One region of the Exiguobacterium sp. s35 genome, then DNA from elsewhere that is predicted to be linked to it. Evidence: riboswitches for the same ligand, from Rfam matches in the RefSeq annotation. Region 1 holds a riboswitch; each other region holds the start of a gene.
What was found. A riboswitch is a leader RNA that binds a small molecule or an ion and turns the genes downstream of it on or off. The one in region 1 is predicted to bind S-adenosylmethionine.
Positions count from the first base shown of each region.

Region 1 (7,954 bases):
ACTTGTTTCCCGACCTCAAAAGAAGAAATCTCGTCTTCTCGCTCGTCATACCACCACAACGTATGACCTTCGATATCCACCCAATAAAAACGCTTCAACTCAGCATCCCAACAAGGACCTTCACCTAGCGTATTACGTACCCGAATCCACAACGACGCATCTACTCTCTCCATTACTTAGCCTCCACTCTATCCATTAGTTCAGAAATCTATTCCCCTCTCCCAACTGGACTAAGCATGAATTCAGAAAATCGTGAAGGATTTCCATCTGAGTCTCATTGTTTTGCTATATTTAAGGAAAAGTGAGAGGAGTGGATGGTTTGTCGAAATGGAACGAACGTTACAATACGGATGAATATGTGTATGGGACCGAGCCGAATCAATTTTTACGCGACTACATCACAACACACCAGCTTGAAGGGAGACGCGTGTTAGCCATCGCTGAAGGAGAAGGTCGGAACGCCGTGTGGCTCGCCACACTCGGATTCGACGTCGAGATGTGGGATGCTTCGAAAGTAGGACTAGAAAAAGCGGAGCGCTTGGCAACTTCGCGAAACGTCTCCCTTCAGACGAAACAGATTGACTTGAATGAAGCGGATTGGTCGCAAGATGCGTATGATGTGGTCATCTGTATCTTCGGCCACTTTCCTCAACATGTCAGAGAAAAGGTGTTCGCCGGAATTCAAAGAACGCTTCGACCTGGTGGTGTATTCCTGACCGAAGTGTACTCTACAAATCAACTCGCTTACGGGACAGGCGGACCACAAGACGTCTCATTTCTCTATTCTGAAGAATTGTTCCACCAACTAGAGGACGATTTCGTACCGCTCATCTTACATGAGGTGGTTGTATGGCGCGAAGAAGGGTCACTCCATCACGGTGACTCTTCCGTCATCCAGTATGTCGGTCAAAAAAGGTAAACAAAAGGCCTCTCCGCTATCGGAGAGGCCTCTCGTCACTTCGTACCCTCGACGTTCATATGCTTACTGCGGAGCTGACCGCAAGCTGCATCGATGTCTGTCCCGTGCTCGAGACGGACACCCGTGTTGACGCCACGTTTCTTCAAGATATCATAGAATGCCATGATATCTTCAGGTGTGCTTCGTTCATATTGAATATGCTCGTTGACCGGGTTATACGGAATCAAGTTGATGTAAGACTTGTCTTTGATGTCTTCAATCAAATCAGCCAATTCTTCCGCATGTTCCGGTAAATCATTCACTTTCGATAGCAAGATATACTCGAATGTGATCCGTTTATTCGTCTTCTCGACGTAATAGCGAATCGACGGCATGAGTTTATCAAGCGGGAACGCCCGGTTGATTTTCATGATACGTGTGCGTAATTCATCGTTTGGCGCATGCAGAGAGAGCGCCAAGTTGATGCGTAAGTCGAGGTCCGCAAACTTATAAATCTTGTCCGCAAGACCACTCGTCGACACGTTGATTTTACGTGGAGCGATTGCAAGACCACGCTCATCTTTGACGACGCGCAAGAAGTCGACCAAGTTATCGAAGTTATCGAACGGTTCACCGATTCCCATAACGACGATATGACTGACACGGTCCCCTTCTCCTTCTCCATCGAGGAAATGTTGGACAGTCATGATTTGCTCGACGACCTCACCAGCCGTCAAATCACGTGTCTTTTTCAACAAGCCGCTCGCACAGAAGCTGCAGCCGATGTTACAACCGACCTGTGTCGTCACACAGACCGACCGACCATATTTATGACGCATGAGCACCGTCTCGATATAGTGACCATCATGCAATTTAAGTAAAAATTTGACCGTCCCATCGCCCGCTTCTTGTTTGACGAACAGTTCTTGTGTCGAGATGACGTATTTCTCAGTTAAGTAATCGCGTACTTCGTCACGGACGTTCAGCGCGTCCATCGATTTGACTCGATCGATGTAGAGCGAGTCCCAGACTTGACGTGCGTGGAAGGCACCGTATCCTGCTTCCGTGCACTCGTTTGTGAGCTGATCGAACGTCAACCCGTATATAGATGATTTCATTCTAACCTGTCCTTTCTCTAATCCGCATACGTACCATTGTAGCGGACGTCAGAGACGGGTGCAACTTACGAATAATCTGGAGGCGTCGGTCGTGTGATGAACTGTTCGAACGCATAAGCGACACGAATCAAATCTCTTTCCGCAAAGCTCGTTCCCGTGAACGATAGACAGAACGGGGCCCCGCTCTCTTTTCGTTTATAAGGGACCGTGATTGTCGGGTGTCCTGCTTTCGCAGCCATGTCATAGTTCATGTCATGTGGCAGGACGATTGCGTCCAGTTTTTGCCCTTTTAATAGCTCATCCATTCCGTCCACTTTTGCGAGATGAACATCATCAATCCGACGGTCGAGATAACTAGCTTCGACGAGACGCCCTGAACGTGCATCTGACTGTTCAAAGATGGTCTGCCCGTGCGGAATCGATTCGGGGTGGTCCGCGTTCCATTCGATTAAGTCTGAAAGCGTCTTAAATGGCACAGTTGTGTTCGCAAGATACGCCTCAATCCCAAGCTTGAACTCATCAAACAAAATATCTGCCTGTTCTAATGCTGTATGCTTTGGTAACGTGATCTCGACGAGTTCAACCTCGGCTTGACGCAGCAATCGAAGTGCCTGTTCATACAAACCGACTTCTTCGTCTGAAATATTTGGCTTGATAAATCCGACACGCATCCCGACCGCTTGACGGACATCGAGACATGTCACATAAGGCGGTCCGACTGGAGTTTCCCATGTCGCAGGATCAGCCGAATCTTCACCACACATTGTCTGTAACGCAACGACCGCATCACGAAGGGTACGCGCCATCGGTCCAGCCGTATCCTGAGAACGTGAGATCGGAATGATTCCTGAACGACTGATCAAGCCGACGGTCGGCTTGATTCCGACGATACTATTATGCACACTCGGGTGTACAATCGAGCCGCTCGTCTCAGATCCAACGGCAAGGAGTGTCAAGTTCGCTGCAACCGCCGAAGCCGATCCAGAACTCGATCCCCCGACATCTAGTTGGTCCCCATACGGATTCATCGTCTGGCCACCGACGGCACTCCAACCGTTCGGCATGTCTTCTGTCAAGAAGTTGGCCCATTCGGACAGGTTTGCTTTACCGAGAATGATGGCCCCGTCAGCCCGTAACCGTTTGACGAGCTCGGCATCCCGACCTGCGAAATGATGTCGCATCGCGGCAGCACCTGCCGTTGTCCGCATCAGTCCGCCCGTTTCGATATTATCTTTGATCAATACGGGAATCCCAAGTAGTGGTTTGCGTACCCCTTTTTTATAGCCCCGGTCTGCCGCCTCTGCCTCGAAAAGTGCGTCCGGATTCACCTGGATGACGGCATGAAGTCGCTCATTATATGCAGCAATCCTTCTAAGATAATACGCTGTTATGTCTCGTGCCGTGAATTGTCCTTCTTTATATCCACGATGTGCACGTTCAATCGTCAGTTCATGTAATTGGATTTGTTCCATCCTACATTCCTCCTTTATCTCTCCCACTTTATTCGTGCTCTATGCCTGATTTCCTTTTCTTATCGCCAAGTCGATGTGTTCTTGTTACACTTAAGAAAAAACAGGAGGTTCCTATGACACGCTCCTACATATTCGTGCTTCTCGCTGTGTTCGGTCTATTTTTCTTGCAGTTATACGGCGAGAATGTGCCATATGGTCCGTTCATTTCAATCGGGTTGATCGGATTCATCATCGTCTTGACGATTTTTCAGTTGAAGCGAAAACCGAATCATTGACGAAAGTATTTTGAGGGTGGTATGATGCTCTCACCAACTACATATCGATATCAAGAGTGAACGAGAGATCTGGCTCCATGACTTCACAGCAACCTGCCACAGGCAAGGTGCTACGACCAGCAAGGGAAACCTTGGACGATATGACGAAAGCGCTCATGTCTTCCGACGTGAGCGCTTTTTTGTTGAATGACGATTTGGAGGGAACGACAGTATGGAAAAAGCAACATTCGCAGGCGGCTGTTTTTGGTGCATGGTGACACCATTTGAAGAATTACCAGGGATTGAAGGAATCGTATCTGGCTATATGGGCGGACATATCGACAATCCTACGTATGAGCAAGTCAAAACGGGAACGACTGGTCATTTAGAAGTCGTTCAGATCACATATGACCCATCTTTGTTCTCATATGAGCGTCTCCTCGAACTATATTGGATTCAGACCGACCCGACCGATGACGGTGGTCAATTCCAAGACCGCGGGCCTCAGTATGCCCCAGCCATCTTTTATCACACGGAGGAACAACGAATCGCGGCTGAAGCGAGTCGAGACGTATTGGCGGCAAGTGGTCGCTTCACGGCACCGATTGTCACAAAAATCACTCCGGCGACGACATTCTTCGAAGCGGAAGAGTATCACCAGGATTACCATAAAAAGAACCCAAAACACTATAAAGAAGACCGGGCCATCTCAGGACGGGACACGTTCATCGAAGAGAACTGGACCGAAACCGTATAACGGTCATCAGACGCGAATTTTAACATTCGCGTCTTTTATAAGCCCAATAATCGGGAAAAGGCTATTAATGGTTCATACATCCGAAAAGGAGGACTCATACATGAAAACAAGTACGAAACTCATCATCGGTGTAATCGGCGTAGCCGTGATCGCCGTCGCCTGGTGGCTCATCTCACCGCTTTTCTTGACAGAGACCGTCGATGAAGGACTACCACCGACAGCTGTTGAGACGCCTGTTCCAGAAGAAGAGACAGAGGAAGAGACAACCGAGACACCGGAAGCACAACCGAGTCAAACCGAAGTAGCAGGTGTGTTTATGGACGGGGAGAAAAATTATGAGACGACCGGCACGATTCGCTCCGTCGAGGCAGAAGACGGGACGTATCTACGATTTGAAGAGTTTGAAACGACGAACGGACCTGACTTATTTGTCTATTTGACAAAACCCGGGCAAGAGACGTCCGAAGGGATTCGACTTGGCGCACTTAAAGGGAATACAGGAAACCAAAACTATTTAGTTCCGGCAGATGTCGATCTGTCAGAATATAGCACCGTAGTGATCTGGTGCCGTGCTTTTAGTGCGACGTTCGGGACGGGTGAATTGAGCGCGTCGAATGAATAACTGATATCAAACAGCCTGGACGTTTGACGTCCTCGCTGTTTTTTTGTATGAGAAAAATTATTTCACTCAGTTCTATCTATTTATTCATACAATTCACGTGTTACAATATGGTAAAGTATGGAACTTTTTATAAGGAGGTTTTTTATTTGACTTCACATCAATCGACGTCATACAGCTCATATTTTTGGAAACGGTTTTGGATTCTTTTTCTGCCGATCGTGACGATTGGGATTTTATCTGAACCAATGATTGTAGAGAACACGTTTAAGAGTCTTGAAGATATCGGCGAGTTTGTTTTCTACTCGCTATTCTATATTGTTGTAATCGGAGGCTTTATTGCGTTTGTCATTTCTTTCGTATGGAGAAGCAAATGATTGTTCAAAAATTGATGGTAGCCTGTTTATCTTCAATTATTCTGAGTTTTTCTCTGCCAGTCTTCATACCTGTGTTTGAAGATTTTACTTATTTTCAGATTGTTTTTATGTATGTGTTTTATGCCTCACCTATTATTTTCACTTATGGAATAATGACCTCTATTTTTTAGGAGTTTCTAAGTCAACGTATGACATTCAAAATCAAAAAAATAACTTCATTTTTGATGCACTTGATGTTTGGTGCCTTTTTCGTTTTCCCTTACGGCCTTATATTCGATTTGTCAGTATTTACAGAAGGAGTCATTAATTTTGCAACTGTAACGGGAGTGTTTAGTGCTTTTATCTTTTTTGTGATAAATGTATTCATCCTTTTATATGTAAAAATGAAGAACCGATTTTAAACTATCTATTAAAATTTTCTCTAATAATTGATATCCTACAGAAACTTCAAACTGTCATACACCCTCATTAAACTTAGAGTTTTCACCCTCTATGTAATGAGTAATTTTGGATGTTTATAATGACAATCGGTAGAATCCATATCAACTTCAACATGGACCCTGCCGGTATTTAGTTTAAATTATTCGACCTACTTATTAAATTCATTCGCATACCGAGTGAAATTGTCGAGAATTGCCTGCCAGCCTTCTCTTTGCATTTCAATCGGATTCATCGACTCTGTATCAAATACCTCGATCACTTTCGTCTGATTCTCTTCTGAAGCAAATGAAATTCTAACTCTCCGTTCATCGTCAAGACGATAATGAATGAGCTCATTTACTTTAACTTCTTCATATACTCCTTCAAAATCAAAGCCCATGCTTTGATCTTTTGCTTCCATCCGACTTCGAAATTTCCCGCCAATCCGTAAGTCGTTTTCCGCTTCGGTCGTATGCCAATCGTCAGACGCATGATTCCATTGTTTAATATGATCTGGGTCTGTCCACAGTTTCCAGACTGTGTCGATTGGTGCATCGACGAGCGCTGATATCGTCACTACATTTGATTCCATGATTCGTTTCCCCTTTACTCTGCAATTTTCCGAGCAATCATGAATGTGTTACGTACCCTGTACCATGTAGATTACATGAGTAAGCATTACTTCCCTATCGGTCACATCATCTCCTGCTCTCCCTTAATATCGCTAATCAAAAAAAACCTGAATGGCACGCTAGTACGAGTGCTCATTCAAGGCTCTTATCATTTCATCATCGAAATTTAACTCTTGGCAATCCCAAGCATAAACCCGGCAACGACAATCAAGCCAATTCCCATAAAGACATAGACACGCTCTTTTGTCGTCTTCTCTTCTTTCAAGAGATAGATCCCACCGAGTGTCGCCACGACGACGTTCAATTGAGATAAAGCGAATGAAGTCGCAATTCCTACTTCTCCGCTCGAGACGAAGAGACCGAAGTTCCCGATCCCCCAGGCAATCCCGGCTAAAATATTCTTGAACGTACGTGGATCGATTTTCTTCACGTCCTTCTCACGGATACTGAAAAGAAGAGCAGCGATGAACATTCCGACAGATTGTGGAAGAATCGCGGTGATGCCTTCTACTTCAAAGTAGTTCGTCAAAACCGCATACGTGACGTAACCGATACTCGAGACGAATAGGACGAGTAATCCCTTCTTCAACGCACCGGCGCTATCTTTGTCTTTTTTCTGTTGATACGAAGTCATCGTCGCCCCGATGATAATCAAGACGAGCGCTGAAAACCCTAACCATAACTCCGTCGTCGTCTGCCAGTCACCGAGTACGATGACCCCAAAGAGAGACGTCCCGACGAGCTGCATCCCCGTACTGATCGGCATCGCTTTGGAGACGCTTAGGATTTGGAACGATTGGAACTGCAAATATTGACCGAGCGCCCAGAACGCCCCTGAGATAAATCCGGTCACGATGGCGAGTGTCGTGAACTCCGGTCGGAATACGAGGGCAATCACGGCCGCCATGATCATCGCTCCAATGGTCGTTCCGATTAACTGCTGAATCGGTTTTCCTCCCACTTTCGACACGATGAGTGGAATACTTCCCCACATGAGTGCCGGTAAGAGTGCCAAAAGAATCATTTCCATGAAGCACACCTGCTTTCTTAATATAACGTCTAACATGAAATTCCCACGTCTTCAATTTTATAAACCTAAATTGCAAAAGGGAATTGCCATGTCGAATACTACGATGATATAATGATTTTGAACGGGGCATTAGCTCAGCTGGGAGAGCGCTACGCTGGCAGCGTAGAGGTCAGGGGTTCGAGCCCCCTATGCTCCATTAATCTGTCACATCTCTTAAGAGATGTGACTTTTTTATTGGTATGGTGCGATTCAACCTTTATATGAACGGGTAATGAAAGATAGACTTTTTCATACAAGGGGGAATATTGATGGAACGCACATCTGTAGAAGAAACATTGGCGAGCGTGATTGAATGTATGCGCACATGCAACCATTGC
Region 1 is NZ_JACSKI010000001.1:838,603-846,556, forward strand. It holds gene KNO75_RS04335 (SMP-30/gluconolactonase/LRE family protein) at 1-173, opposite strand, end outside; gene KNO75_RS04340 (class I SAM-dependent methyltransferase) at 311-919, shown strand; gene rlmN (dual-specificity RNA methyltransferase RlmN) at 955-2,016, opposite strand; gene KNO75_RS04350 (amidase family protein) at 2,082-3,488, opposite strand; gene KNO75_RS04355 (hypothetical protein) at 3,602-3,763, shown strand; SAM riboswitch class I at 3,808-3,907, shown strand; gene msrA (peptide-methionine (S)-S-oxide reductase MsrA) at 3,975-4,499, shown strand; gene KNO75_RS04365 (DM13 domain-containing protein) at 4,600-5,121, shown strand; gene KNO75_RS04370 (hypothetical protein) at 5,268-5,495, shown strand; gene KNO75_RS04375 (SRPBCC family protein) at 6,085-6,507, opposite strand; gene KNO75_RS04380 (GRP family sugar transporter) at 6,714-7,577, opposite strand; tRNA gene KNO75_RS04385 (tRNA-Ala) at 7,701-7,773, shown strand; gene KNO75_RS04390 (four-helix bundle copper-binding protein) at 7,886-7,954, shown strand, end outside.

Region 2 (7,954 bases), 380 kb from region 1:
GATGAGGGTTCTTTATGATCAAAAACTGGTTTGACCGAATCGATGTGTTACCACCTTATGCGGGTTACCGAGTGACACGAGGATGGTATACAACGACAGATGGGGAAGAGGTCGTGGCGTATTCGATTGAGCCGAAACGTTCAAACGGCCAAGTGTTGATGTACTTACGAGGAGGAACGGCGCGAATCGGGGATGTTCGTTTACCACGTCTCATGCAGTTTGCATCGCGGGGCTTTCATGTCGTCGCCCCGGTCTATCGTGGCAATCACGGCGGGACGGGAAAAGAAGACTTTGGAGGAGAAGACTTAGAGGACGTGCTCTCGCTATTCGACCGTGTCCATATGAGTGGACGACCGGTTCACGTCCTCGGCTTTTCAAGAGGGGGCATGATGGCCCTCTCGCTCGCTTCCGAACGACCGGTCACGACGGTTACTTCATGGGCTGGCGTGACAAACCTCGAGTGGACGTATGAAGAACAGCGTTCGATGCGGAAGATGTTACGTCGGATGACGGGTGGGGACCCCGAGTCTGCAGAATCTGCGTATGTCGACCGTTCTCCGCTTTACAAGGAATGGGTCGCCCCGACACTGCTCATCCACGGTACGGACGATGAACAAGTTCGCTTACGTCATGCGACAGCCGTCGCCGAGAAATTAGGAGAACAGGCAGAGTTTTGGGTGCTCCCGTTCGGTCACCAGCTCCCGTTTTGGGATAAATGGGAGACGACCGAACAAGCGATGGATTGGATGTTGCGACAGGAAAAAGCACTGACTCGATAAAAAAATCGAGTCAGTGCTTTTGTGTTAGATGACGAGTGGTCCGGCTGCGATGACGGACTCACTTGCTTTCGTGAAGCGATTGAAGTTTTCTTTAAATTTCATGGCGAGTGCTTTTGCCTCTACATCATAACGAGCTGGGTCGCTCCACGTATCTCGCGGATTGAGCACGTCACTCGGTACACCATCGATGGCTACAGGAATCTCGACATTGAAAATGTCATGTTTCATCGTCTCCACATCACGAAGCTGACCGTTGACGGCGGCATTGACCATCGCACGCGTATAGGCGAGTTTCATACGTGAACCTTCGCCGTATGCTCCACCTGTCCAGCCCGTGTTGACGAGGTAGACATCCACATCGTGTTCTTCAATCAATTTACCGAGCATATCCGCATAACGCTCAGGAGCGAGCGGAAGGAACGGTGAACCGAAGCAAGTCGAGAACGTTGCTTGTGGTTCTGTGACTCCTCGCTCCGTACCGGCAAGCTTAGACGTATAACCAGACAAGAAGTGATACATCGCCTGTTCTTTCGTCAGTTTGCTGATTGGTGGCAAGACACCATACGCATCGGCCGTCAAGAAGACGATCGTATTTGGATGACCGGCACGTGATGGGAGCATCGCGTTGTCGATGAATTCGATCGGATATGCCGCACGCGTATTTTCAGTCAAGGAAATGTTCTTGTAGTCCGGCGTACGATCTTCATTCAATACGACGTTTTCAATCAATGAACCGAAACGGATTGCATCATAGATTTGTGGTTCGTTCTCACGCGAAAGGTTGATCGTCTTCGCGTAGCAACCGCCTTCGATGTTGAAGACCCCATCCGGTGACCATCCATGCTCATCGTCTCCGATTAAGTGGCGCTGTGGATCAGCTGAAAGTGTCGTCTTCCCAGTTCCCGACAACCCGAAGAAGAGTGCCGTTTCGTTTGCATCGTTGACGTTTGCCGAACAGTGCATCGATAAGACGTTTTGCTCAGGTAGCAAGAAGTTCATGACGGAGAAGATTGATTTTTTAATTTCGCCACCGTATTCTGTTCCCCCGATCAGAATTGTGCGCTTGGCGAATGAAACGAGAATGAACGTCTCTGAGTTCGTGCCATCCACTGCAGGATCTGCTTTATAACTCGGTGCATAAATCACAGTGAACGGATCGAACGCACCTTTCGTTGGCCATTCGCGTAGAAATAGCTGTTTTGCGAACAGACTATGCCATGCATATTCCGTGATGGCACGGACCGGTAACGTATAGTGCTCATCGGCACCAGCAGACGCTTCGAGGTAATAAAGTTTGTCTTTCTTTTCTAAATGGTTGAGTACTTTGTCGAGAAGTGCTGAAAACTTCTCTTCCGCGATCGGTTGGTTCACTTTTCCCCAATCGACAAGGTTGTTGCTGACTTCATCTTGTACGACGAATTTGTCTTTCGGTGACCGTCCGGTAAAAGCACCGGTGCTGACAGATAAAGCCCCGTCTTTTGTCAGTACACCTTCACCATTTTGGATGGCTTCTTCCACCAATTCTGGAACCGTCAAGTTCCGTTTCATGTCGGCACCATTAATTAATTCTTCGATTTTCAGGAGCGTTGTCGCCATCCTGAATCCCACCTTTCCCCTAAATAGATGTGGATGAAATCCGCATACTTCCGCGATTACGATTAATCAGTATGACATTTTTAATTATATGTGACACACTAATCAAACACAAGCGTTTCTTCTCTCTAAGTAAGCGCTTTCTTACAAAGACAGTTTATCACATTCTCTTATCACAAGGTGTTAAAAAACAGAAACGAATTAAAAAAATGTTTGACGATTCACAAACAGAAATGTTTTGCAAGTCGGTGAAAACTTTAACGAATTCGTCTGATTCCCTTGACATAATCGAGCGTCATTTATATGATGGTTTTCGTAACGGATACTCTTATTCTGAGCGGTGGAGGGAACAAGGCCCTACGAAGCCCAGCAACCGTCCGACATGAAGTCTTGTGCGGAAAAGGTGCTATCCTGAAGCGAAGCCATTAGCTTCGAACGATAAGAGGGTAAGGAAGAACGATTCAACCTTTCCCCATGTATGTCATCGGGGGAGGTTTTTTTCATTACCGTCCCAAAGCAACGCGTAAGGGGAACGAGTACCGTCCACATATCACCCTTATTATAGGAGGTTTTTTGAATGTCAAAATTGAACCGTCGACTTTTTACTTCAGAGTCGGTTACTGAAGGACATCCAGATAAAATTTGTGATCAGATCTCTGACTCGATTTTGGATGCCATTTTAGCGGAAGACCCGAATGCCCGTGTTGCGGCAGAAACGTCTGTCACAACGGGTCTTGTACTCGTAGCTGGTGAAATCACAACGTCAACTTACGTGGATATCCCGAAAGTTGTCCGTGAAACAATCCGTGAAATCGGATACACACGTGCGAAATATGGTTTCGATGCAGAAACATGTGCAGTCTTGACGTCGATTGACGAGCAATCAGTAGACATCGCGCAAGGTGTTGACCAAGCTCTCGAAGCACGTGAAGGTCAGATGACTGAAGAGGAACTCGATGCAATCGGAGCAGGTGACCAAGGTCTCATGTTCGGATACGCGACAAACGAGACACCTGAACTCATGCCGCTTCCAATCTCATTGGCGCACAAATTGTCACGTCGTCTTGCTGAAGTTCGTAAGAACGGTATGCTTGATTACCTCCGTCCGGATGGTAAGACGCAAGTAACGGTTGAGTACGATGAGGACAACAACCCTGTTCGTATCGACACGATTGTTATCTCGACACAACACGCAGAAGAGATCACACTCGAGCAAATTCAAGAAGACTTGAAAAAGTATGTCATCGAAGCAGTCATCCCGGCTGAACTCATCGATGCTGAAACAAAATACTTCATCAACCCGACTGGTCGCTTCGTAATCGGTGGACCACAAGGAGATGCAGGTCTTACAGGACGTAAAATCATCGTCGATACGTACGGTGGATACGCACGTCACGGCGGTGGCGCATTCTCTGGTAAAGATCCTACAAAAGTTGACCGTTCGGCAGCATACGCAGCTCGTTATGTAGCGAAAAACATCGTTGCAGCAGGACTTGCGGATAAAGCAGAAGTTCAACTCGCTTACGCGATTGGGGTAGCACATCCAGTATCAATCGCTGTCGATACGTTCGGCACTGGTAAATTGAGCGAAACAGAGCTCGTTGAACTCGTTCGTGAGAACTTCGACCTCCGTCCAGCAGGCATCATCAAGATGCTTGACCTTCGCCGTCCAATCTACAAGCAAACAGCAGCTTACGGTCACTTCGGTCGTACAGATATCGAACTCCCATGGGAGCAAACAGATAAAGCAGCAGTTCTTGAAGAAGGCGCGAAGCGTTTCGCGTAATCAACAAAAACGACCTTTCCACGGAAAGGTCGTTTTTTTAGGTTCAAGTCGTTGGAGGTGTCTGTTTATGATCATTCGATGACGAATCAGTTGAAGTGTTTTCTTGTCCAAGCGCGGTATCCTTCGCTTCGACGACTTTTTCACCGATGTCTTGTAAATCTGATTTGGCTTCTTGGGCCGTCTCGACGATTTTATTGACGTCTTCTTTGACTGTATCGACTTCTCCGACCACTTTTTCATATACGTTTTGAACGTCTGTTGAGACTTCCTGAATCTTTCCAGAAGCGGTCTTTACTTGTTCAATGACTTGAGATGCTTTCCCTGCTGGGTCTTGTTTGACTTCGTTCACGATGCCTCCGACCGAAGATTTTGCATTCGTAAGCGATTGTTTCGTCTGCTCCCGATTCGAAGAGCTAAGTAAGGCGAGGAGACCACCGACGAGGGCACCGAGTAACATCCCGGTCACAACGCTGATTTTTGGACCTCCTGCATCCATTTGGTCAAATTGACGGTTCGGATTCTCTGTTTGTTCGACTTTCGGGTCATGCTCTAATTTTGGTTCCATGTTGTTCCACTCCTTCATGTGATTGGCATTGCTAGTGTTATACCCTAGTCGATTGCGGACATAACGTTTTCTTATGAATCGTCATGAAAAAGAAACGAATGGCAGGATAAAAACGTGACGATAGGGAATGATACAAATAGATTGGCCAAAAGGGGGAAGCTGTCATGAACATGAGGGAAGCAGTTCCAGAAGATGCAGCATTAATTCGAACGATTGCACTTGCGACGATTTCAGAGGATGATTTGAATCGTTTGAAAGCAATGGAGCGCGCTTATCGACAAGAAGAGATTGTTCGAGCGATCAATTCGAGTGAAGAAGCACGAGAGCAATATTTTATCGTCGGCGAGTTCGAAGAAGATGTCATCGGATTTTGTCATGCCATCGATCGCGGTGACATGTGGGAGATGCTTCGTCTTTATCTTCACCCTGATTATCACCGGAACGGATATGGGGCAGCCTTTTTAAACTATCTCCAATCGAAAAAAACACAACCGATGGAAGTGTACGTTGAAAATTCAAATGACCAAGCGATTGCCTTCCTTTTGCATCAATCGTTTAAAGAAGTGAATCGGATCCAAGAAGAGGTATACGACCAACCGATGGAACTCATTCATTTACGATATCATCCGAGCTAAGCCTCCAGACGGATTTTTTTCAAACATCAGTTGCGGCTGATGTTTTTTTGATACAATACACATAGTCCATAAATGAGGTGACGGCAGCATGACATATGAAGAAGCACGAAAAGGGGTCATCGTCATCGTGTACCCGCTACAGTTCACGTCTCGGATTAGTGAGAACTTTATTCGCCGACTCCAAGACGAGTACGAGGTAATTGTCGTCCGTGACCAATCGGTCGGATTGACGGCAGATGACCATAAACAGCTCATCAAGCGAGCGTTGCGTGAGGCAGGGGAATACAAACTACCAATCCACGTCGTTGCATTCAGTCTCGGGGCACTTTTCACGAACCGACTCTTGCAAGAGTATGATGTGCCGCTTGGGAGTTTGACGTATATCTCTCCTTTATTTGATTGGCATGCCACTCGTCAAATGGGCGGATTGAAACAAGTCGTCGCGAGTGCTGTCGACCGTTTCCGACCAGACTTACCGCTCGGGATGATGACATTCACTGGTGGAGGCGAGGAATCGTCACGCTTCGGTGAGATTACGTATGCGCAATATCGAGAGATTGAAGAAGAAATCGTGGAACATCAAGAAGAGAAGAAGCACTTACCACGACTTCCGCTTGCTTGTTTCTACGCACCAGACGATCAATTTGCGGACGTGAAGTTGACGTTAAACGTCTGCCGGAAGATTGGTGGGGATCAAGTGTACATCCGTCGGTTGGAAGGATTCCCGCATTTTGGATATGAACGTTTGAACACCAAGTTTGCGGAGACATTGATGACGTTTTATGAATTGATTCAAGAATGACAGAAGGCGACTCGAATGAGCCGCCTTTTGCTTATGCGCGTTTTTCAATCGCCACGATGAATGGGGGATGATTGATTTGGTTGATGAAACCGTAGCGGAGGACGCCAGCCTGTTTTTGGTCGAGCGACTCCACGTAATGAAGCACTTCATCCCGTTCGACTTTTCCGCTCTCATGCCCGTGATAAATGACGATGACGATGACGCCGCCGACGGTCATGACCTCTAATAATTGAGATAACGCGGCAATCGTCGTATTCCCGTGAGTCGTGATTGATTTATCGCTTCCTGGTAAATAACCTAAATTGAAGACGGCAGCGGAGATGGGGCGCGTCTCGTTCGCGACGACCGCTTGAACCGTGTCGTGACTGTCATGAATGACGGATACCCGTTCATCGAGACCGGCTTCCTGTATACGTGCGCGTGTGGACGCGACCGCTTCTGACTGGATATCAAATGCATACACATGACCCGTTTCGCCCACTGCATTCGCCAAAAACAGCGTATCGTGTCCGTTTCCGGCGGTCATGTCGACGGCGACATGACCTTCTTCAAGGTGGTCATGTAGTAATTGTTTTGCAAAAGGTAGTACTCTCATTAATCCCATACATCTCATCCTTCTTTTTTCCTTGGAAAGAATCTCGTCGTTCCAATTCTGCACGGATCTTGTTTAACACCTGCATCTTGTGACGGCTCCAAAACGGACCAATCAATAAGTCAGGTGGGCCGTCTCCTGTCAAACGATGGACGATGACCTCGGGAGGTATACATTCGAGCTGATCGCAGACGAGGGAGACATAGTCATCTTCCTCCATCAAGTCGAGTAGGCCTTTTTCGTATTGACGGGCGAGCGGTGTATGCTTCAAGACGTGAAGTAAATGGATCTTGATTCCTTGTATGTCCATTTTAGCAACTTCTCGGGCTGTGTCGAGCATCATCTCAAGTGTCTCACCGGGTAAACCGTTGATGATATGAACACAGACACGGATGTTGTGGCGTCGAAGTTTTGCAAGACCGCTCAAAAATGTCTCGTAGTCATGTCCACGATTGATTTTTTTCGCCGTCGTGTCATGGATGGTCTGAAGGCCGAGCTCCACCCAAAGCGACGTACGTTCATTCAATTCTGCCAAATAGGCGACGACATCGTCTGGCAAGCAGTCCGGACGTGTCGCAATCGAGAGACCGACGACGCCTTCTTCTTGAAGTGCAGGTTCGTACAACTCACGTAACCGTTCGACCGGCGCGTACGTGTTACTGAATGCTTGGAAATAAGCGATGTAGTTGGCGTTCTTCCACTTTCGGTGAAGACGAGCCTTCACTTCGGCAAATTGAACGGGAATCGGATCGCAAGCATTTCCTGCAAAGTCACCACTCCCGTCGTCTGAACAGAACGTACATCCTCCTTTTGAAACGCGCCCGTCACGGTTCGGACAGGTGAATCCGCCATCGAGCGGGACCTTGAACACCTTTCCTCCATATTCTCGGCGATACGCCTCGTTCAACGTATGATATCGGTTTTGACCAAATGGATTCATTCAACATCTCTCTCCTTCCTTGCTCATGCTATCACAAATGAAAAATGACAAAACTTCATAATAAGTAATTTTTCTTGACACTTCTTTGGCATTCGTTTAGGTTTGATAAGGAAATCTTGTCGATTCGGCCATTTGTGCCGATTTTTTTTGATGTGAAAGAGGAATGAAAGGAGGACTTGGTGTGAACAATAAAATGCCAATTTCGGTATGGATTCTAGTCATTGCGATGGCGCTCAATACAACGGCGGCGTCTTTTTTATGG
Region 2 is NZ_JACSKI010000001.1:1,217,057-1,225,010, reverse strand. It holds gene ytkD (RNA deprotection pyrophosphohydrolase) at 1-34, shown strand, start outside; gene KNO75_RS06330 (alpha/beta hydrolase family protein) at 15-779, shown strand; gene pckA (phosphoenolpyruvate carboxykinase (ATP)) at 804-2,375, opposite strand; SAM riboswitch class I at 2,698-2,817, shown strand; gene metK (methionine adenosyltransferase) at 2,950-4,158, shown strand; gene KNO75_RS06315 (hypothetical protein) at 4,202-4,723, opposite strand; gene KNO75_RS06310 (GNAT family N-acetyltransferase) at 4,888-5,358, shown strand; gene KNO75_RS06305 (alpha/beta hydrolase) at 5,447-6,160, shown strand; gene mnmM (tRNA 5-(aminomethyl)-2-thiouridylate-methyltransferase MnmM) at 6,192-6,764, opposite strand; gene mnmL (tRNA modification radical SAM protein MnmL/YtqA) at 6,718-7,692, opposite strand; gene KNO75_RS06290 (MDR family MFS transporter) at 7,874-7,954, shown strand, end outside.
Region 2: it holds a riboswitch for S-adenosylmethionine, as region 1 does, so the genes downstream of both, metK (methionine adenosyltransferase) here and msrA (peptide-methionine (S)-S-oxide reductase MsrA) in region 1, are expected to answer to the same signal.

Region 3 (7,954 bases), on a different contig from region 1:
GTACAGCGCCAGGCATGTTGGCAACAGCGTAATGCTGGACACCATAGCGCTCATATGTCGGTGCATCATGTGTCGTAATGTGATCGATTGTCTCACAAATTCCACCTTGGTCAATGGCGACGTCCACGATGACTGAACCTGGTGACATGCGTTGTACCATTTCTTCTGTGACAAGTTTCGGTGCTTTTGCGCCTGGAATCAGAACCGCACCGATGACAAGATCACTCTCCGCCACTTGTTTCGCGATATTATATTTGTTCGAGATTAACGTGTTGATTGTGTTTCCGAACAAGTCGTCGATTTGACGAAGACGAGCCGGACTAATATCCATCAACGTAACGCTCGCACCGAGACCGATTGCGATACGGGCTGCATTCGTCCCGACGACACCGCCCCCGATGACCGTGACGTTCGCACGAGGTACACCCGGGAGACCTGACATGAGGATTCCTTTGCCACCGTGCGGTTTTTCGAGGATCTGTGCCCCGATTTGAGCAGCCATACGACCTGCGACTTCACTCATCGGTGTGAGAAGCGGTAACGTCCGATCGACTTCTACCGTCTCATACGCGATTGCAGTGATTCCTGATTCGACGAGAGCTTTCGTCAATTCTGGTTCCGCCGCTAAGTGTAGATACGTGAAGAGCGTCAAATCAGGACGGAAGTATTGGTATTCAGACGGCTGTGGCTCTTTGACTTTGAGCGCAAGTTCGACGCCTTCCCATACGTCTTTCGCCGTTTCGACGATGGTTGCGCCAGCATCGATATATTCCATATTCGTGAAACCACTGCCGAGACCAGCATTTGTTTCGACGAATACGTCATGGCCAAGTTCCGTTAACATAAATGCACCCATCGGTGTCAAAGCCACCCGATTTTCATTGTTTTTAATCTCTTTTAATACCCCGATTTTCATGGAACATTCCCCTTTCATTCCGTTGACACAAATTGTTCACACCCCTAGTATAGACCCATTTGAAAACGCTGTCTTTATCATGGATTCTAAAAACGAAGACGCTCACTTTGTGAAAAAACACAAAGCGAACGTCTAGTCTTCTAATCGATATTGACCGGCTTTAATCGCCAAATAAATCATGGACCGCTCGGGTAGTGAAACTTGCGTGATATTCGTCAACTCTTCGATGCGTCGAATCCGATACAAGACGGTATTCGGATGGATATGAAGATGAGCAGCGACCCGTTTTACGTTCCCGTCGAAATAAAAATACCATTCGAGCGTCTTCACGAGTTCGGTCTGATGGGATGAATCATAATGTTGCAACCGTTCGACGGTCGGATGGGTCTCTAGTCGAAGGCCGATGCGACGGGCGAGTTCCGGGACGAGTTGATAAATCCCAATCTGTTCGAAAGCGCGAGAAGTCGCGAGTTCGAGAGGGAACTTACGACGAAGTGTCGTGACGCGTCTTGCTTCTTCGGCTGCGGCGTATAACATGTCACTTTCGAAAAAGCGTCGACTGATTCCGAGCCGTGGCTCGGATTCGGTGAATTTGTCTTGAAGTAACTGCTCAAACCGTTCCGCCCAAGCGAGCAATTCTACTTCTTCATCGGAGAGTTCGGATTTCATATAGTGCCACACAAGCAACTGCTGTCCATCAATGGCATGTAAGACGACCTCGATTGCCTCCTGTGTCGCGAGCACATAATGCAGACGCTCAGCGAGTTGCGGGGTGATTGGTTGGGCACATTCGATAATCGTCAACCGGCTTGCGACGGCGATGGGTGCAAGTTCGTTCAATCGTTCGCGATTGGCATCAGAGAGGGTCGGGGAAGCGAGGACATCTAATAAAAAGCGTTCGAGTTCCGCGCTAATACGCCGTTCGTGCATCGCGATCGTCATGAGCAACTTTTTGGCAATGGTCGCTCCTTCTTGCAAGATGGCCAATTCTTGATTCGTGAACGGGTTCGTTCGAGCCAGGCTCCAAATATAGCCGAGCACTTCGTCATGTTGTTTGATGACAATTGCCGCACGTTCTCCTAGCCCGACAGCGAGACGTGCCGGAATGACGACAGGTTCATCCTGGTCAATCACTTCTCGTAAAATCCCGCTTTCCCATAAATCTTCGATGACGGCTTCTGGGACACGACGACCGATGATCGTCGCGATTCTGGCCGGATCGGTCGAATCGGGATGGGTGCTATAGGCGAGCAATTGGTGGTGACGGTTCTCGATCGTAATGGGTGCTCGAATCGCTTGACCGATTGCCTCAGCGAGTGTATCGAGAGACTCGTAAGATTTCTGCAAAAAAGGCATGTCGATTCCTCCTCTCTCTGAGTATAACTTCTTCTTTGTGAAACTTCACAAAAAGAATCGAGAGTGTGAGAAATGACATACCTTCAGTGGATTACATTGGGAAGAATAAGCCGACGGCGAGACCTAATAACGCCCCGACGATGACCTGGAACGGTGTGTGACCGACGAGTTCATTCAAGAGTGGGGTCTCGTGTTTAATTCCTTTGAAATAATCATTCAGCAGTCGAGCTTGAAAGCCGACCGCTTGCCGAACGCCGGTCGCATCGTACATGACGATGGTGGCGAAGACGACAGCGAGAGCGAATATGCTCGAGTCGATGCCTTCCATCCGTCCGATTGCCGTCGCGAGTGCCACGACCGTAGACGAGTGTGAGCTTGGCATACCGCCTGAAGCGAACATGATTTCAATTTCAAAATCCCGTGTTTTAATAAGTTCGGTTACGAGCTTGGCTGCTTGGGCGATAAACCAAGCGAGAATCGCGGCGAGTAAAGGTTCGTTAAACATGCATCTATTCACTTCCTGTCTGACATAGTATCTTCACTATACCCGAAAGCGGGGCAGGCTAGACGTTAAGATTTCGTCAAAAAAAGGTGTCATGGACGGCTTGTCCATGACACCTTTTGGTCGATTTTTGTTACCCGACTACTCCTTCAGTTTCCTGAAGTTTCTCTGCAATGTTATCGATGATATAACGGTTGCGTGGGTGTTCTTGACACTCTTTCGAGCATGAACGCATTTGTTTCGGTTCACACTCTTCACAACAGAAATGCTGTACATTGCACTCCGGGTTGGCACAATTAACGTAACGAACCGTCTCTGTCCCACAGTGCATGCAGTGCGAAACAACAGTCGGGTTCACAGAGTTGACAGGGACGTTGATGCGCTCATCAAAGACGTAAAGCTCACCATCCCAGTTTTCTCCTTTTGTCGCTTCGTCTTTTCCATACATCGCGACGCCACCTTTTAAGTGGAAGATGTTGTCGTGACCTTGGTCACGCATATATGCTGTAAATTTCTCGCAACGGACGCCACCGGTACAGTACGTGAGAAGTGTTTTCCCTTCGTAGAGGTCTTTGTTCTCTTCGAGCCATTCCGGCATGTAACGTGAAGCCTCTACATCGATTTTGATCGCGTTTTTAAAGTGACCAAGTTCGTACTCGTAGTTGTTACGAACGTCGAGGATGACGACATCATCACGATTCATCATCTCTTTCCATTCTGCTGGTTCGAGGTATGCACCGTGTTGTTTCGGCACATCAAACTCGCCATCAAAGCGCCACGTCACGAGCTCTTTCTTGTGACGGACAAAAATTTTCTTGAATGCATGCTCTTCGACTTCATCGATTTTGAACTCGATATCGCTGAAGAGTGGGTTTGCTTTCAAGTCATGCATGTATTGCTCAGTTTGTTCCCAAGTACCAGAGCACGTCCCGTTAATTCCTTCGGAGGAAATCAAGATACGTCCTTTGATGCCGAGGTCTTTACAATACTTCAAATGTTCTTGCGTGAGTGTTTCTGGGTCTTCGATATTGACGTACTTATAGTACAGCAAGACCCGCATTGGTTTTGTTTCCATATTGTGTTGCTCCCCTGTGTTCAGTTTTTTGCAGGAAAACGAACGTTGGGTTGTGTCGTTCGACGAATAGACTTGCCTGCAACCACAAGTCCATTATTATATGATAAATATCACGACGAATTTTCGCAAATGGTTTTTAATTTTTTTTGACGAATGCAGGGAGATGCGTCTTGTAAATCGAAATCGGGTAATAGAGTAATAGTAACGAAAGTTGAAGGTGGAACAACTATGCTCACTTCTCTCCAACAGTACATCATCCAATTAATCGAATGGTTGCAAAGTTTGCCTGGCGGTCCTTGGGCCGGACTCGGCGCTCCGTTTTTAGAAGCCATCTTTCCGTTTTTGCCACTCGTTTTAATCATTTCTGCGAATGCGGCGACATACGGTTTTTTACTAGGAGTCCTTTTATCGTGGATTGGGAACCTTCTCGGAACGATTGTCGTCTTCGCAGCCGTCCGGTATGTGTTCCGAAAACCGATGACGCGCTGGCTCGAAAAACATAAGGCGGCGGTTTATTGGTTAGAACGAATCAATCATATGAGTCCGATTTCACTCGGATTCTTGTATTCACTCCCGTTCATCCCGGTCAGTTTGATCACTTATTTGCTGGCGCTCATTCAGATGCCGCTCCGCACATTCATTTTAGCGGCAGGATTCGGGAAACTACTCGTCGTCGTCATTTTCTCTGTCATCGGGGATCAATGGGAAGAGTTTATTCAAAGTCCATTTCGTTTATCGATGCTCGGTCTTCTTTTGGTCGCATTATGGGCCATCAGCCGGGGACTAGAAGAAATTCTCAAACGACGCGCTTTCAAGAAACGAAACGAGCAATTGAAACAAGAAATGGTCACGAAACGACAAACACCCCTTTGAACAAGGGGTGTTTTCGCTTAAGACTGTTTTTTAAAGCGCGGGAAGTTGAATGCGATGGCGATCCCTCCACAAATAAAGAGGAGGAACGGATAAAACATGAACGGCACGAGATCCGGCGATGCGGTCTTCGTCAGCTCTGCCGCTATGAGGAGTTGTGCTCCATATGGCAGAATTCCTTGTACCCCACATGAGAAGATATCGAGTACGCTCGCTGATTTTTTCCGTTCGATATCATATTCGTCCGCAATGTTTGCGGCAAGCGGTCCGGCTACGAGAATCGAAATTGTATTGTTTGCCGTCGCCACGTTCGTCGCGCTGACAAGACCAGCGATACTCCACTCGGCACCGGCACGTTTTTGGATTCGTGACGTCAACGCGTCACGCAAATACGTGAGTCCGCCGTTGTGCGATATGAGTCCGACGAGTCCGCCCATGAGTAACGTCAGAAACGAGATTTCGGCCATGCCGACCATGCCGTCGGCGATAGCGGTCACGAATGCTGTCACCGATAAGCTTCCGTCGAGGAGACCGATGATACCAGTGAGCGTGATGCCGCCCAAAAGGACGAGAATAACGTTCAGTCCTGTTAACGCTAAGCCGATAACCGCGAGATAGGGAATCAGTTTATACCATTCGAATGCAGCGACATCGACCGTCGACTCACCGTTCGATAAGACCGCTAGTAAAATCGTCGTGATGATAGCGGCCGGTAAGACAATCCAGAAGTTTGTCCGGAACTTATCACGCATGTTCGTCCGTTGCGTCCTTACGGCGGCAATTGTTGTATCCGAAATGAACGAAAGGTTGTCCCCGAACATCGCGCCTCCGACAACTGCGGCGGCTGCGATGGCGACGTTCACGCCACTCTCTTCATGAATACCGAGAGCGATTGGTGCAAGTGCCGCGATCGTTCCGGTCGATGTTCCCATCGCCATTGAAATGAAAGCAGCGATGACGAATAGTCCGCTCAAGAGAAGCGATGGTGGTAAGAGCGTCAACGCGGCGTTGACCGTCGCATCGATGGCGCCAATCGATTCGGCTACGGTTGAAAATGCACCGGCGAGTAAGAAAATAAAAATCATAATGATGATTCCCGGATTTCCGGCACCTTGTGCGATGCGCTCCACGGTTTGTGTCGCACTTCCTTTTGTCATGAATGCTGCGACTAGCAATGCGATGATCGCTGCGACGAGAACTGGGAACTTATAAAAATCCCCATAGTAGACACCTGCCCCGATGAAAAAGAGCAAAAAGACGAATAACGGCAAAAGTGCCCACTTGTTGGCTGTTGGTTGTTCCAAAATAATCACCTCACTAAAAAATAAAAAGGACCTTTTTCTCAAGAAAAAGGTCCTTCGTGCGAAATACCCTTTTCATCTTTCGAGCAATACGCCCGCTGGATTTGGCACAGGTTCCCCGCTGCCGAGACTTCACAGGGCCAGTCCCTCCGTCTCTCTCGATAAAAAGTGAATCTATCTAATTATTAAACACGTTCCCTAACGTACCTGTTTCGAATCCGGTTGTCAACCTAAAAACTCCCCAATTCGATGTGAAAAAGGGGAGTTTACGTCGTTAAATTGTTGAAGTGGGCTACTCGGTTCCGCCCTGCGTATTTTCCACCGACATAGAGCGCACGGTCAGCGTTTCGAATCGTGTCATCTAGACGCTTGTTCCCGAATGCTTCAATCGTATCGACCCCGATAGACGCGGTCACAGAAATCTCATGATGGTCAACAAGGAACGGTTTCGCTTCGATTTGGTGGCGAATCCGTTCTGTGATCTCGATGGCTTGGGTCATGTCGCAATGGTTGAGTAGTAAAATGAATTCTTCGCCGCCATAACGAGCGGCAAAGTCATCCGTTCGAAGTACTTGCCGAATGCGTCGACCGAATTCTTGTAACACTCGGTCACCGACCTGATGACCGTACGTATCGTTAATTTTTTTGAAGAAATCAATATCGAGCATGGCGACAGATATCGGATACATCGACATATCCGATATTTGTTGAATGCCGTATTCATAAAACGCACGCGCGTTGGCAAGAAGCGTCAAACTGTCTGTCCGGCTCTCGGTATAGAGACGATCCCGCTCGTGACAACGGCTAATCGTTCGATTGAACGATTTTAACAACTTGATGATTTCATGCTGAATGATTTTCGGATATGCGTATACGGGTTCTCCCGTCATGACGATCCATGTACGAATCTCTTCGATTTCCTCCGAACGGACAGAAACAAAGCTATGATAATCGTCATGGAAGGCGTCGGAAAGTGCGGTATCCCATTCAAACCGCATCTCATAGTCGAGAATTTGCTCGATTGGTTGACTCATCTCAAGCAGTGCAAAGACGACCGGTCGATCGATGGGCTGTCGCGTCTTCAAATCGAAGTAGAGCGTGCGGTCGAACAATTTGAACTCGATATAACCTTCGTCGTAATGGTTCAACTGTTCACACTGACTTAAAAAGACTTCGATTGCTTGCGCCTCACTCTGTGACAAAGAGACGGCTTCTTTAGCTTCATCATATTGCTCGATCAAAGATTTGAAGGCGTCTTGCCGTTCTTTTTGAATGAGAAGTCGTTTAATGAAGAACGTCAAGGCAGCGGCGATACTACTGACGACCAGTAAACTCGTCTCCCGGAAGAATGATGCCGCTAGAATGAAGGTCAAACTGACGACGTATGTGTAGAAAGCGATTTTCATAAAATCGCTCAATGCGATGTCGACGCGGAACCACCATTTCACCTGATATTTTTGGAATACCGTGTTTAAGAAGATGGCAAGGAACAGTCCGGCAAGCGGCACGAACGAATCTTGCGAATAAAAGTCGAGACCGGTCTCGCCACCAAGGGCGAGATAAACCGCTGCCGGGATGACGATTTCTAAGTACGCCGTAATGGCATTCCAAGGATACGTGAAGCGGAAGCGACGGATGGCGACTTTCGGTTTCAAATTGGCGAATTGAAAGACGAACAACCCGATTTGGTTGACGATGAGTGCTGTTTCAAATCCAAAGAATAAAAATAAGATTAAGACGATACTTTCAGAAAAAGTGAAGTACACACCTTTGACTTCGATCGAGTCGAGTTGAAAAATGATGACCAATAATGAAATTAAAATAAACGACAATGGATCAATCGTCGGGGCGTGTAGGACATCCAATGCAAATAACGAGATGGTGAAGATGAATAAGGCACTCCATATACTCCAACCGAGCACGGACATCTTACG
Region 3 is NZ_JACSKI010000002.1:266,413-274,366, forward strand. It holds gene ald (alanine dehydrogenase) at 1-916, opposite strand, end outside; gene KNO75_RS11775 (PucR family transcriptional regulator) at 1,049-2,272, opposite strand; gene KNO75_RS11780 (divergent PAP2 family protein) at 2,364-2,789, opposite strand; gene trhO (oxygen-dependent tRNA uridine(34) hydroxylase TrhO) at 2,908-3,849, opposite strand; gene KNO75_RS11790 (TVP38/TMEM64 family protein) at 4,078-4,722, shown strand; gene KNO75_RS11795 (Na+/H+ antiporter NhaC family protein) at 4,740-6,023, opposite strand; SAM riboswitch class I at 6,093-6,188, opposite strand; gene KNO75_RS11800 (GGDEF domain-containing protein) at 6,287-7,954, opposite strand, start outside.
Region 3: it holds a riboswitch for S-adenosylmethionine, as region 1 does, so the genes downstream of both, KNO75_RS11795 (Na+/H+ antiporter NhaC family protein) here and msrA (peptide-methionine (S)-S-oxide reductase MsrA) in region 1, are expected to answer to the same signal.